Regions from separate parts of the Acinetobacter sp. CY79 genome, predicted to be linked through region 2. Evidence: predicted binding sites of a transcription regulator. Region 2 holds the regulator's gene; the other holds the start of a gene.
What was found. The regulator PhoB, encoded in region 2, activates phosphate uptake and scavenging genes when phosphate is short. The targets are predictions, from matches to a motif close to TGTCATNAANCTGTCATAA.
Positions count from the first base shown of each region.

Region 1: AC5YCE_RS10875 (inorganic phosphate transporter) is a predicted target of PhoB. The motif match lies at 3,472-3,490, and genes of this name have one in related genera.

Region 1 is NZ_JCAKMY010000023.1:41,457-46,796, forward strand. It holds gene AC5YCE_RS10870 (hypothetical protein) at 165-1,709, shown strand; gene AC5YCE_RS10875 (inorganic phosphate transporter) at 1,802-3,424, opposite strand; gene metH (methionine synthase) at 3,889-5,340, shown strand, end outside.
Region 2 is NZ_JCAKMY010000015.1:79,651-84,990, forward strand. It holds gene asd (archaetidylserine decarboxylase) at 1-814, shown strand, start outside; gene phoR (phosphate regulon sensor histidine kinase PhoR) at 948-2,306, opposite strand; gene phoB (phosphate regulon transcriptional regulator PhoB) at 2,331-3,041, opposite strand; gene AC5YCE_RS08120 (TetR/AcrR family transcriptional regulator) at 3,286-3,969, opposite strand; gene AC5YCE_RS08125 (SDR family NAD(P)-dependent oxidoreductase) at 4,167-5,012, shown strand; gene AC5YCE_RS08130 (MATE family efflux transporter) at 5,175-5,340, opposite strand, start outside.

The DNA of each region.
Region 1 (5,340 bases), on a different contig from region 2:
TTTGGCTCTCATAGATTGAACCATCATCAGGCTTGCTAAAAATATCGATGAACCAATTATACAATCCACACAATATTGGTAGTTAATGCCACCAACAAATCAAATTTGGCATAGATAATGTTTACATCTGTATATAAATGATGAATCATCACGAGAGTTTTTGCATGTCTGAAGCATTAGAAGGGATTCAATTCCCGATCAATTCTACCAATAATAAACCAAGCACCTCGAAAACCGGGCAAGCCATTCTATCTGAAGCATTGTCTACTGTTGACCGTAAAACATCACAACAAGTGCTCTTGGAAAAAAATTGGCGCAAAAAATACCCGATTTATTTTAAAGCTTTGGTCGAAAATGGAATTCGGAATCAAGAAAATCCGATTCAAATTGCTCAAGCAGGTTTAAATAAAGCCCATCACAGCTTTGAATTTTATCGTGATGGTCAAAAATGTAACTTAAACGAGATGTTGAACCTAGCAGCTCAACCCCTCTATTCCATTAAGTTACATGGTGAAAGTAAAGCGAAACCTGAATGGTATGTGCCCTATCATGGACAGCATCTAAAAGGACAAGCCCTGTTAGATCAAATTCAAACATGGGAAGATACTGGCATTATGGAAAGTAGCCATGCTGAAGCACTCAGAACGGTACATGCACATCCTGAATGGTTTGATCTATCTGACCGTACTATGGTGCTGTTTGGTGCTGCCTCTGAAGCGGGTCCTTTGACATGGTTAGCGCAATGGAAAGCCAATATTATTGCCCTAGATCTGCCTAATTCACGTGTTTGGGACAAGATCTTAGCCACGATCAAAAAAGGCAATGCGACGCTGATTGCTCCGTGCATAGAGCAACTTGATCCAAATGCATCGATTGAGACTTTAAAAGAAAAGCTGGGTGCTAATTTACTGACTCAAACACCTGAAATTGCACAATGGCTAAGTAAAAAAGAACAGGCTTTAGACCTGGCTGCAATTGCCTACCTTGATGGTGAAAAGCATGTTCGCGTATCGATGGCAATGGACAGCATCATGCAATATATCAGTGAAAAAAAGCCAGATACCAGTCTAATGTATATGTGTACGCCAACCGATGTGTATGCAGTCCCTGCTGAAGTGATCAATGGATCTGCTGCCAAATTCAAGTCACGCTCTCAACCTGAAAAACTCATCAGTAAAGGGATTGAAGCACTGAGTCTTAAATATTTCTTTAAGCAAAATTCACATGATCTGATTTCATCGGAGCAAGGCCAAGCCTATGGGATCGCAGATTGCTTAGTGGTGGAGCAAGGACCTAACTATGCCCTTGCTAAACGTATTCAACAGTGGCGTGCAACTTTGGCTCGCCATCAAGGTCAACGTGTGAGTATCAATATTGCACCATCAACCACCACACATTCAGTGATCAAAAATCCGTTGCTTAAAGCTGCGTTTAATGGCGCAGGGATTTTTGATGTAGAGGCGTTTGATCCATCTACAACCAATGCCATTATGGCGGCGCTGTGGGTACATGATTTGCGTAATCCAAAGTCAATTGCCAATCCTGAGCGTAAAATGAATCATCCATTGGAACTCATGATGGAAGGCGCTAATCACGGTGGTTTATGGCGTGTGGCATATTTAGCACGTACTGCACTTCCTTTTGCAGCGTTATATGGCTTTGCTGAAGAAAAGCTGCCTAAGGGTTTAATGAAAAGGTTTAAGAAATAACGGATATTTCATGATTCGTTTATAAAAAATAATCGATAAAAATCACCCAATAAAAAAGCTGCCCTAAGGCAGCTTTTTTTAATCAATCTAACTTAGAATACTTTTAACAATAACCAGAATAAACCACCTGATAAACAGATCGTTGCAGGTAAAGTAAAGATCCAAGCTGACAGAATGGTACGAACCATTTGGAAATTCAAGCCTGATTTATTGGCAACCATGGTACCTGCGACAGCAGAATTCAGTACGTGAGTGGTTGATACTGGCATACCGAAACCATCAGCAGCAGCAATTGTAGACATTGCCACTAGCTCAGCAGACATACCTTGACCATAAGTCATATGTTGCTTACCAATACGCTCACCTACAGTCACAACGATACGTTTCCAACCCACCATTGTTCCAAGACCCAGTGCCAGTGCCACCGCGACTTTTACCCAGTTAGGGATGTATTGTAGGAATGAATCCATGTTGTCACGGTAATCATCTACAGTTTTAACTTGAGCTTCAGTCATTGCTGGTAAAGCTTCAGCTTTATCCAAACGTTTGAAAGTGGTTGCGCTCAAATACATGTCATTACGTAAAGAGGATACTTCTGCTTCAGGCACATCTTTTAATGAACCATAAGCACCCACACGGTCACCTAAGTGATCGGTCATACTCGCCAATGCAGGTACAACTTCAGGTGTTAATTCTTTGGTTTGGATGTACGTTGTTAATACATCACGTGCTTTTTCATCCGGAATATCAGCATGCTCTGCATAGATGATTTGCGCAGTTTGAGCAGACAATTGTTCAAATGACTGGATGTGTTGCTGATCTAAATTCTTGTTTAAAGAATAAGCCAATGGTACACAACCGATCAGGATGAGCATGATCAAGCCCATGCCTTTTTGACCATCGTTTGAACCGTGTGCAAAACTTACACCCGTACACGTAAAGATCAATAGTGCACGAATCAACGGTGGTGGTGGCTTATTACCTTCAGGCGGTTGGAATAATTCCACTTGTTTTTTGAAGATTTTTTTAACCAGCAAGAACAACACAGCTGCAAATGCAAAGCCGATTAATGGTGAGAATAAAAGTGCTTTACCCACTTTCATTACTTGTTCCATGTCTACGCCTGATGCACCACTGCTCGCGTTTAGAATGTAGTTCATGATCCCTACACCTAAAATCGAACCAATCAATGTATGCGAGCTAGATGCAGGAATACCAAAGTACCACGTTCCTAAATTCCAAGTAATTGCCGCAATCAACATGGCAAAAACCATGGCAAAACCCGCTCCAGAACCGACATTCATAATCAGTTCTACAGGGAGTAAAGCAATAATACCGTAAGCCACTGCACCGCTTGCGACCATTACGCCCAAGAAGTTACAGAAACCACACCACATCACCGCAACAGGTGCAGATAAGGCATTGGTATAGATGACGGTTGCAACTGCATTGGCTGTGTCATGAAAACCATTTACAAACTCAAAACCCAATGCAATGAATAATGCTGTGGCGAGCAAAATCACAGAGTAAAGGCTTAATGCAGGTACATGAGATAAATCAGCCACCAATTGGAAGCCAATATAAATGAGAGTGGAAATAATCAGTGTTAAGAACACCGGCATAAAAAACTTCGGTGTCGGCACATGAACATTGGTCGACGAGACTTGCGCCGATTGTTGTGCTGAATCTGAAACTGGAGATTGATTAGAATTCATGCAAGCAAGTAAAGAGGATAAGAATATCCCCTTATTGTTCAATTTAATTATTACAATTATATGACAAACACGTGTCATATAAAGCATCTAAATGACACTTTATGGATATAAAAATAAGATTCTTTTAGATTTTATTTAAAATAAATATATTAATTTCAATTATTTAACCAAACACACCTTTTATTTAACAGAGAATAAAGCTGACACAAGATAATGAAATAAATATGTAATATTTTTCATTAAATTTTCAATTTCTGATCAGAGGACTATTCTGCAAGCTAAATATGACAAAGATATGAACAAAAACAAAAATTTAAATTAAATTTATTGATTTCACATAAAGCGTTTAATTTTCATACATTTTCATGGCTTTACAAGCCAATGACGTTGGAATTATCAAAAAATGTACTTTAGATCTGCTAAAATATCGCACCTAATTAAGTCCAACATAGTGAGCGTCATTGATGTCTACCCTCGCCACCTTAAAAGAGCTTCTATCCCAACGCATTCTGATTATAGACGGCGCGATGGGAACTATGATCCAACGCCATAAATTAGAAGAAGCTGATTACCGTGGTGAGCGTTTTGCAGACTGGGCATCCGACTTAAAAGGCAACAATGACCTTTTGGTGTTAACGCAGCCACATATTATTCAGGGCATCCACGAAGCTTATTTAGAAGCAGGCGCGGATATCATTGAAACCAACAGCTTTAACGGCACGCGCGTTTCAATGTCAGATTACCACATGGAAGATTTAGTCCCTGAAATCAACCGTGAAGCTGCACGTATTGCCAAAGAAGCATGTAAAAAATATTCAACACCTGAAAAACCACGTTTTGTGGCTGGTGTCCTTGGACCTACATCACGTACCTGTTCTATTTCACCTCAAGTGAATGACCCTGCGTTTCGTAACATCACCTTTGATGCTTTAAAAGTTGATTATATCGAAGCGACTAAAGCGTTGATTGAAGGTGGTGCAGACATCATCCTTATTGAAACGGTATTTGATACTTTGAATGCCAAAGCTGCAATCTTTGCAGTAAAAGAAGTGTTTAAAGAACAAGGCTATGAATTACCCATCATGATCTCGGGTACGATTACTGATGCATCAGGTCGTACATTAACAGGTCAAACAGCAGAAGCATTTTGGAATTCAGTGCGTCACGCAGAGCCGATTTCAATCGGTTTTAACTGTGCCTTAGGTGCAGATGCGATGCGCCCTCACGTGAAAACTGTGTCTGATATTGCAGATACTTTTGTTTCAGCCCATCCAAATGCAGGCTTACCAAATGCCTTCGGTGGTTATGATGAAACGCCTGCGGAAACGGCTGCATTTATCAAAGAATTTGCTGAAAGTGGTCTGATCAACATCACGGGTGGATGCTGTGGTACGACGCCTGACCATATTCGTGCCATCTACAATGCAGTAAAAGATATTAAGCCACGTCAAGTGCCTGAAACTAAACCTGCTTGTCGTTTAAGTGGTTTAGAGCCGTTTAACATTACAGCGGACTCATTATTTGTAAACGTCGGTGAACGTACTAACGTCACAGGTTCTAAAAAATTCCTTCGTTTGATCCGTGAAGAAAACTTTGCCGAAGCACTGGATGTGGCATTGCAACAGGTGGTTGCAGGTGCACAGGTGATCGACATTAACATGGATGAAGGGATGCTCGATTCAGAAGGCGCAATGGTGCATTTCCTGAACTTGGTGGCGTCTGAACCTGAAATTTCACGTGTGCCGATCATGATTGACTCATCAAAATGGGAAATCATTGAAGCAGGTTTAAAATGCGTACAAGGTAAAGCGATTGTTAACTCGATTTCGTTAAAAGAAGGTTATGACGAGTTTGTAGAACGTGCTCGTTTATGCCGTCAGTATGGCGCTGCTGTCATCGTGATGGCATTTGATGAA
Region 2 (5,340 bases):
TAAAGCGCAAAGCATTGTTCCGCAACAGAAGCTTAGTCGTGTGGTGGGTAAGGTTGCAGCCAGTGAAAATCCGATTTTAAAAAATATTGTGATTCAAGCGTTCAAAAAGCAATATGGCATTGATATGTCGATTGCTGAACAAAGTAATGCACTTAAATTCAAATCATTTAATGAGTTTTTTACCCGTTCGTTAAAAGAAGGCGTGCGCACAGTAGATAATAATCCCAATAGCATCGTATCTCCTGCGGATGGTGCTATTTCTCAATTGGGTAAAATTAATGAAGGCGATATTTTCCAAGCTAAGGGACAGTCATTTTCGGTAGATAAACTGATTGGTGATCCTCAACTGGCTGCTCCATTTAAAGAGGGTGAGTTCGCGACGGTTTATTTGTCCCCGAAAGACTATCACCGTGTGCATATGCCATTCGCGGGTACATTGACTGAAACTTTGTATATTCCAGGTGAATTGTTTTCAGTAAATCAAACCACCGCTGAGAATATCCCAGGTTTGTTCGCACGTAATGAACGTATGGTGTGTTTATTTGATACTGAACTGGGACGTATGGCAGTGGTTCTGGTTGGCGCGATGATCGTGGCTGGCATTGAAACGGTGGCGACCGGTAAAGTGAAACCGACAGGTCGTTTAGAGTTAAATCATCATGAGATGAAGCTTGAAAAAGGTGATGAACTCGGGCGTTTTTATTTAGGTTCGACCGCTGTGATTTTATTTGAAAAAGATAAAATTAAATGGGATGAAGCATTTAAACCCAATTCAGTGGTCGTGATGGGCGAGGCTTTAGGTCAAACCATCTAAAAAGATTTTAAACTTTATTGTTCATAATGCGAACAATGCATGCAGAATTAAAAAAAGCGCCTATCGGCGCTTTTTTTAGGTGACGAATCAGTGTTTGAGTTCATCAGGCTTTGTTTAAGTTCAATGGTGATCATCATTGCATACGATACAAACGTTCTTTCGGGAAAACTGCGATGAAAGTCGAGCCTTCATTTTCCTTAGAGATGATATCGATATACGCACCGTGTTGCATCAACACATGTTTCACAATCGCAAGACCCAAACCTGTGCCACCGGTCGCACGACTACGCGCACTATCGACCCGATAAAAACGTTCTGTCAAACGGGGTAAATGTTTCGGGTCAATCCCGATACCTGTATCTTGAACTGAGAAATAGCCATTTTCACCATCATCATGCCAACCAATGGTGATCGTACCACCTTTAGGGGTGTATTTAATCGCATTGGTGATCAAGTTGCTAAAGGCACTTGCCAGCTCCATCTCTGAACCGATCAGGTCGCAATGACTATCAATATCTAAATTCAATGTATGCCCATAATCAATGTTATAAGCCTGAGCATCATCAAATAAATGATTCATTAGACTTGGCATTTCAATGATTTGATTCTTGGCGATTTGCTTTTCATTCTCTAAACGAGAGAGCAATAACAAATCATTCACCAATGCATTCATACGTCGAGTCTGTGATTGCATCTGATCAAAGGCACGTTTCCATCTTGGATTGATGTCTTCTTGGTCAGTAAAGGTCTCAATATATCCACTGAGCACGGTCAGTGGTGTACGTAACTCATGTGAAATATTATCGACAAAATCGGAACGCATTTGTTCCAGATTACGCATGCGTGTGATGTCATGTGCCACCAATAAACGGCTTTGTTGACCAAAAAGGGTTAATTTAATTTGAGCATACTTATTATCGTCATGCGCTAATTTAACTTTAATACCATCTGGTGCATGATCGATATTATTAAAATACTCAACAAAATCAGGTTGGCGAATAATTGAGAGGAGATTGCGCCCTCGATCCGTGGGCTGAATACTAAAAAGATATTCTGCTGCTGGATTCCACCATTCAATTTGTTGAGCATCATCAGTCAAAATAATGGCTTCAGACAAAGCAACCAGTGAGGATTGTGTGCGGTCAATGAGCCCGACCATTTCAGATTGAACGATACGTTCTTGGCGTTGAGCACGATAAACATTGAACAGCAATGCACCCCAAATCCCATTGAGATTCGGTGGTACATCATAGGGACGATTCGCGATCCAATCATTGACCAAAATGAGGGAACGAAGCTGTAAACCAAAAAAGGCAGCGAAGGCAAGCCCAATACAGATCCAAAAATAGCCTATTCCTAAGCCAACAAATCCACCAATAACGATAAAAAACACCAACAAGCGAAGATCTTGTTTAGCGAATGTCCATAAACTACTGTAGCGAAATTTCTGATGATCTTTCGCTAAAGTGGGGACGGGGTAGGGTTCGTACATAAAATTTGATTAACCTAGTGAACACTAGCCTATTGCGACATCTGCTCGAGTAGAAAAACGATAACCTGTACCACGAACAGTTTGTACATAACGGTCTGCGCCATAAGGTTCTAAAACCTTACGTAAGCGACGAATGTGAACATCAATGGTACGATCTTCAATATATACGTTGCCACCCCATACTTGGTCAAGTAATTGTGCTCGTGTATAGGCACGTTCAGGATGCGTCATGAAGAAAGCCAACAGACGATATTCTGTTGGGCCCATTTCTAAAATGTTCTGATTAAAGCTGACACGTTGGCTGACTGGATCTAAAATGAGCCCATTCGCATCAATGGTCTTTTCACCGCTCAATGCGTTGGCACGACGTAACACTGCTTTAATACGTGAAACCAATTCACGAGTTGAAAACGGTTTGGTCATGTAGTCATCTGCACCAGCATCAAGACCTTGAACTTTATGATCTTCTTCACCACGCGCGGTGAGCATGATCACCGGGATCTCAGAGAGCGATTCATCGCGCTTTAAGCGACGGCACAGATCAACACCGCTCACACCACCGGGAAGCATCCAATCCAGGAGTACTAAGGAAGGGCGTTGATCAACGATCATCTGATGCGCTTGTTTGGCATCTTCAGCTTCTAAACATTGGAAGCCTGCCATATCTAAAGATGTATGGATCATTTCACGAATGGGAAGTTCATCATCGACGATTAAAATGTAGTCATCTTTCACAACGCAATATCCTTAAGTGAACGGTCTGACCGTTAATATTTATGACAGGCTTATTACAAAGATTAATTATGACAGTATCATTGCAAAACAGGTCATCAAGGTCGATTTAGCAATGTTTTGTGACAAAAATATAAAAATACGATCCAAATTGATCATATATATGTCATAAATATTACATTTTTAAAGCAATGAGTTAAAAATATATCTATGAATTTATTATGGTTAATTGACACGCTTTTATTTTTTAATGAGAGAGTTCTTGAATTAAAGCAGTGAAAACAACCCGACATGCTTTAACGACCTCTTCACGTGGTGACTTAAATCCACTCATGACCCAACGCACAGCAATTTGGGTGACATAACCATTTAACCCTGTTGCGATGAGTGAGATCTCTTTTTCGTTTAAGCTGATATGCGGCATCATCAAGGTCACAAATGCATGAATCATGCGATCAAAGCGCGCCATCGTCTCTTGAATGGTGGCATGATTATGTAGTTCTTGAACCAACATGGCATCGATATAAATGATGCGAGCCGTGCGTGGATCATCTTCTAGCATGGCAAAAAAACCATTTAAACCCGCGTCAATCATACGTATAGGGTCAGGTGAACCTTGCATGACGGATTGCATTAAGGTTTGCTGCATTTTCTCAATGAGTTGTAAGAAAATCGTTTGAAAGAGGTTTTCACTTTTCTTAAAGGATTCGTAAAAATAACGTTCTGTGAGTTTGGCTTCGTTGCAAATATCTTTTACAGTGACTGAAAAAAATCCATGTGTCCCATACGCTTCAATACCTGCTTCGATGAGTTTTTCACGTCGAGCTTGCTTACGTTCAGTCAGTGACATGCCCTTAAATTGACGTTCTTTCACCACTTTTTTTTCTGGGATTGATTCTGCTGTCGCAGACTTTTCTGAATATTCAGTCATAAAAATAATGATCTAGTAGAGTCGTAGTTTTAGGCATCTTAGCAATTAATGTTCGCTAAGCCTATGTGGTCAATATGCAGATTTTATCAATATAAATGACCTTGAGTGATATTGACAATATTTATTGTCAAATTTATAGTGATTTTTGAGCGGCACACGAACATGAAGTTGTGCAGAAAAATGAATAAGGAAAAACAATGAAAAATTTTAAAAATAAAGTGGCTGCGATTACAGGTGCGGGTTCGGGTATGGGACAGCAACTGGCAATTTTACTGGCAAAGGCTGGATGTCATCTCTCAATCAGTGATGTCAATGAAAAAGGCTTAGCTGAAACCGTTGAATTGGTTAAGCCGTATAATGTCCGTGTGACCTCTAAGAAAGTAAATGTCGCAAACCGTGAAGAAGTCAAAGCTTGGGCTGAGGATACTGTGCAAAATCATGGCTCAGTGAACATGATCTTTAACAATGCTGGTGTGGCATTGGGTTCGACTGTCGAAGGTGCGAGCTATGAAGACTATGAATGGATCATGGGGATTAACTACTGGGGCGTTGTGTACGGCACCAAAGAATTCCTTCCCTACCTGAAAAAAACAGGTGAGGGTCATATCATCAATACGTCTAGTCTTTTCGGTTTAACTTCACAGCCAACCCAGTCTGCGTATAACTCCTCTAAGTTTGCAGTGCGTGGTTTCACCGAGTCATTACGCCAAGAACTCGATATTGAAAACTGTGGTGTGAGTGCGCTGTGTGTTCACCCAGGCGGTATCCGTACCAATATTGCCAATGATGCACGTATGAATGACAGCCTCAAATCTTTAGGCATGAATCCGGATAAATCAGCGAAAGCATTTAATAAATTATTGCGTATGCCTGCTGAAGATGCTTCACAACAAATTTTGGATGCGGTACTGAAAAATAAACGCCGTTTACTGATTGGTAATGATGCGAAAGCGATTGATTTGATGCAACGTGTGTTGCCTACGGGTTACCAAAAAATAACTGCGTTTGCGACCAAGCTGAGCAAGCGTTTAGAGCCAAAATAATCAGTTGTCTTCCCATAAAAAAAACCGCTTTAGCGCGGTTTTTTTTATATGAGATGACGTACTAGATGAATTCAAGCGTTGAATATTTTCTGCATTTATTGGCTTAATTTATTCTTACATTGAGAACGTGTTTTTCTCAAAGATCGCCAGAGTATGAAAATCCTAGATCAATACCTCAACGGTTTTCTTCTTCCACACAAACTGATAATACAGCCCTTGCATGATGCATAAGCAAACAAAGGCGAGGGCATAACCATACCAAATGCCTTCCAAGCCCCACCAAGAGCTAAACACATAAGCAGCAGGCAGTTCTATTGCTAAAATAGCG